DNA from 2 places in the Bradyrhizobium sp. 6(2017) genome. Region 2 is predicted to be linked to the other one. Evidence: predicted binding sites of a transcription regulator. Region 2 holds the regulator's gene; the other holds the start of a gene.

Region 1 (2,200 bases), 3.9 Mb from region 2:
GCATCGTCCATCTCAACGCGCATCTTGTCTGCGTTGGTGACGAAGTAGGGCGAGATGTAACCGCGGTCGAACTGCATGCCCTCGACGACGTCGAGCTCGGTCTCGAGCGACTTGGCTTCCTCGACCGTGATCACGCCCTCGTTGCCGACCTTCTTCATGGCGTCGGAGAGGAACTTGCCGATCTCGGCATCGCCGTTGGCCGAGATGGTGCCGACCTGAGCGATCTCCTCGTTGGAGGTGACCTTCTTGGAGTTCTTGACGAGGTCGGCGACAACGGCTTCCACAGCCAGGTCGATGCCGCGCTTCAGGTCCATCGGGTTCATGCCGGCGGCAACCGACTTGGCGCCTTCACGAACGATCGCAGCCGCGAGCACGGTTGCGGTGGTGGTGCCGTCGCCGGCCGCGTCAGCGGACTTGGAGGCGACTTCGCGCACCATCTGGGCGCCCATGTTCTCGAACTTGTCCTCGAGCTCGATCTCCTTGGCGACGGTGACGCCGTCCTTGGTGATGCGGGGAGCGCCGAACGACTTCTCGAGCACGACGTTGCGGCCCTTGGGGCCGAGCGTCACCTTGACGGCGTTGGCGAGGATGTCGACGCCGCGCAGCATCTTGTCACGCGCATCGACGCCGAATTTGACTTCTTTAGCTGCCATCTGAATTTTTCCTTGGAATGGTTTTACCCTGGAGGAATCTTGGGGAGAGAGGAGGCGCTTAGGCCGCCTTCTTCTTGGAAGCGGGGACGTCGAGGACGCCCATGATGTCGCTTTCCTTCATGATCAGCAGGTCTTCACCGTCGATCTTGACCTCGGTGCCGGACCACTTGCCGAACAGGACGCGGTCGCCGACCTTGATGTCGATCGGGATCAGCTTGCCAGCCTCGTCGCGGCCACCCGGGCCAACGGCGATGATTTCGCCCTGGGAGGGCTTTTCCTTGGCACTGTCCGGAATGATGATGCCGCCAGCAGTCTTCTCTTCGGCGTCGATACGCTTGACCACGACGCGGTCGTGAAGCGGACGGAATTTCATGCAGTCCTCCTAAACTTTTGTGGATGCTGTAGATTTTTGGAGTGTTAGCAGTCCAGCCCGGCGAGTGCCAAGCCAGCTGCGCAGGAGATAGGCCAAGCCTGGGCGGCGGGCAAGTGCCTCTAGCAGAAAAATTGGCACTCGCGAATGACGGCTGCCACGATCATTTCGGCATCCTTAATGCCGGCCCGCGGGGTCGCCGAGGCTATTAGCAGATGCGGTAAGCTGCTGCCAACGCAAGAAATTTCAACAACCTATTAAACATTTGGGCTTGAGATTGGTTAGTCGCGTGCGTCACATTTCTCTCATGTGAGCGCATCCATTGCCGGTGGTCCGGCTGGGTCCGGCCGCCAGGTGAATGCGCTCCGTCACAGGAGGTTGGCATGGTCTCGCGAGTTGGTGGGGTTGCTTCCGACGATTTCCGGAAGCAGTTGCTGGGGTACGGGCTGACGACGGCGCAAATCCTCTATCGGATGCCGGATCATCGCTCGTTGCTGCAAACCTATGTCTGGCAGAACTACGATCTGTTTCCGAAATTTCCGGTGCTGCAGGATTTCCTCGCCTTCTGGCAGGAGAAGCTCGAGGGCCCGCTGTTTTCGGTGACGGTGGCGCATTCCAAGCTGGTCAAGCCGGCTGAACTGCGCGCCGTCGACGGCGTGTTCCGGCTGCATTGACATAGGCCTTGGACTTGGACCTTGCGGGCAGGGCGCAGCTTGCGCCTTTGCTCACCAGCGCTGCGCGACTTGTGTTAGCCTCTCACCGTCAGAAAAAAGACGGGAGGCGAACAATGGCCAAGAAGACGGCATCACGATCCGCAGCCAAGACCGCGGTAAAGAAGAAATGGACGGGGCTAGGAGCCGGCGCCAAGTCGTCCGCGCGCAAGACCATCAAGTCCAAGGGCCGCGTGCCGGCGGCGAAGAAGAACGCGCCCAAGACCGCGACAAAGACTGCAACAAAGGCGGCGAGCAAGGCACGGCCGAAGCAGCGCGTCGCCATCAGCCATCACCGCGAAGAGGATTTCAAGGCCGACGGGCTGCGCACCTACGCCAAATACCGCGACCTCGGCATCGCCGCGGCCTCGCATGGCCTCGCTCAGGCGCACGTCATCCGGCTGCAGGGGCCGTGCAATCCCGATGAAGTGTCGAAGCTGCACTTCCACGACGTCGACTTCCAGATG
Region 2 (2,200 bases):
TCCTCGGCATAGTCGAGATCGAGCACCGGCGTGCCCTGGTAGATGCCGCAGGAGATCGCCGCCACATTATCGCGCAACACGTTGGTCTTCAGCATGTTGCGGGTCTTCATCCAGTTGATGCAGTCGGCCAGTGCCACCCAGGCACCGGTGATCGAAGCGGTGCGGGTGCCGCCATCGGCCTGGATGACGTCGCAATCGACCGTGATCTGGCGCTCGCCGAGCGCCTCCAGATCGACGGCCGCGCGCAGCGAGCGGCCGATCAGCCGCTGGATCTCGACCGTGCGGCCGCCCTGCTTGCCGGCGGAGGCCTCGCGGCGGGTGCGTTCCAGGGTGGCGCGCGGCAGCATGCCGTATTCGGCGGTCACCCAGCCGCGGCCCTGACCCTTCAGCCAGGGCGGCAGCCGCTCTTCCAGCGTGGCGGTCACCAGCACATGGGTGTCGCCGAATTTCACCATGCAGGAACCCTCGGCATATTTTACGACGCCGCGTTCCAGCGACACGGGACGCAGTTCATCGGGCGCACGGCGGCTTGGCCGCATGAAATCCTCCAAAAATCCGAGATATATGGCTGGGCGTGCTTGTAGGAGGGGGAACGGGCAGCGGCAAGGGTTTTCGGCCCCGGGTTGGCCCGGTACCGGGGGGCTGAATGCATGCTTGTCACCGGCCTCCCGGAGCGACAGATTAGGCAGTAATTGTGAGGGACTGGAGTGTGACTCATCACGATCCGATTGGCCTGATCGCACCGCATGCGGGGCTCGCCCAGCTCAACGAGCGATCGCGCGATATTTTTCGTCAAATCGTCGAGAGCTACCTTGCGACCGGTGAGCCGGTCGGCTCGCGCAACATTTCGCGTCTGATCGCATTACCGTTGTCGCCGGCCTCGGTCCGCAACGTGATGTCGGACCTCGAGCAGCTCGGCCTGATCTATGCGCCGCACACCTCGGCGGGCCGGCTGCCGACCGAACTCGGCCTGCGTTTCTTCGTCGACGCCCTGATGCAGGTCGGCGACCTCACCGAGGCCGAGCGTCAGTCGATCCAGACCCAGCTGGCTGCCGTCGGCCGTGCGCAATCCGTCGAGGCGGCGCTTGGCGAAGCGCTGACGCAGCTGTCGGGGCTGACTCGCGCCGCGGCGGTGGTGCTGACGCAAAAGTCGAATGCACGGCTGAAGCACATCGAATTCGTGCGGCTGGAGCCGGAGAAGGCGCTGGTCGTGCTGGTCGGCGAAGACGGCCAGGTCGAGAACCGGGTGCTGGCGCTGCCGCCGGGCGTTCCATCTTCGGCGCTGACCGAAGCGACCAATTTCCTCAATGCACGGATCCGCGGCCGGACGCTGGCCGAAGCGCGGCTCGAGCTCGAGACGGCGTTGACGCAAAACCGCGCCGAGCTCGATCAGCTCACACAAAAGGTGGTCGCGGCCGGCATCGCAAGCTGGTCCGGCGGCGCGAACGAGGATCGCCAGCTGATCGTGCGCGGCCACGCCAATCTGCTCGAGGATCTGCACGCGCTCGACGATCTCGAGCGCATCAAGTCGCTGTTCGACGATCTCGAGACCAAGCGCGGCGTGATCGATCTGCTCGGCCGCGCCGAACGCGGCGAGGGCGTGCGGATTTTCATCGGTTCGGAGAACAAGCTGTTCTCACTGTCGGGTTCCTCGACCATCATCGCGCCATACGGCGACGCCCAGGGTCGGATCGTCGGCGTGCTCGGCGTGATCGGACCGACGCGGCTGAACTATGCTCGGGTGATCCCGACCGTCGACTATGCCGCGCGCATCGTCAGCAAGATGCTGGGCGGCTGATCGGAGCGAAATTCGGTTTTATTTGACGGGTTTCTTGACGCGAAGTGGAGGTGCGCTGGCCCTAACCGGTATGTTGCGCTTGATTTTCGCCGCTCAAAGCACGATATCCCGGGCAGCAATCCCCAAGATTTGAACCGACGCGAGTTTTCGAGAAGGCAAGCCATGACCGATCCGAACCGGGCCAATGACAACACCGAGAATTCGGCGCCGACGGGTGAGCCCGTGGTCTCGAAGCCCTACATCATGCCTGACGATCCCGAGGTGGGATCGGTCGAGGCGCTGACCAAGGAACTCGCCGAGGCGCGCGACCGGACGCTACGCACGCTGGCCGAGATGGAGAACCTCCGTCAGCGCACCCGCCGCGAGGTTGCCGACGCCAAGACCTATGGCATCACCGGCTTC

What was found. The regulator HrcA, encoded in region 2, represses chaperone genes, less so after heat shock. The targets are predictions, from matches to a motif close to GTTAGCACTCNCNNNNNGNGAGTGCTAAC.
Region 1: the regulator HrcA is predicted to act here: its motif matches at 1,070-1,098, upstream of groES (co-chaperone GroES).

The regions. Positions count from the first base shown of each region.
Region 1 is NZ_CP049289.2:6,314,936-6,317,135, reverse strand. It holds gene groL (chaperonin GroEL) at 1-653, opposite strand, end outside; gene groES (co-chaperone GroES) at 712-1,026, opposite strand; gene G6P99_RS29850 (usg protein) at 1,407-1,697, shown strand; gene G6P99_RS29845 (cupin domain-containing protein) at 1,811-2,200, shown strand, end outside.
Region 2 is NZ_CP049289.2:195,326-197,525, reverse strand. It holds gene rph (ribonuclease PH) at 1-539, opposite strand, end outside; gene hrcA (heat-inducible transcriptional repressor HrcA) at 710-1,798, shown strand; gene grpE (nucleotide exchange factor GrpE) at 1,961-2,200, shown strand, end outside.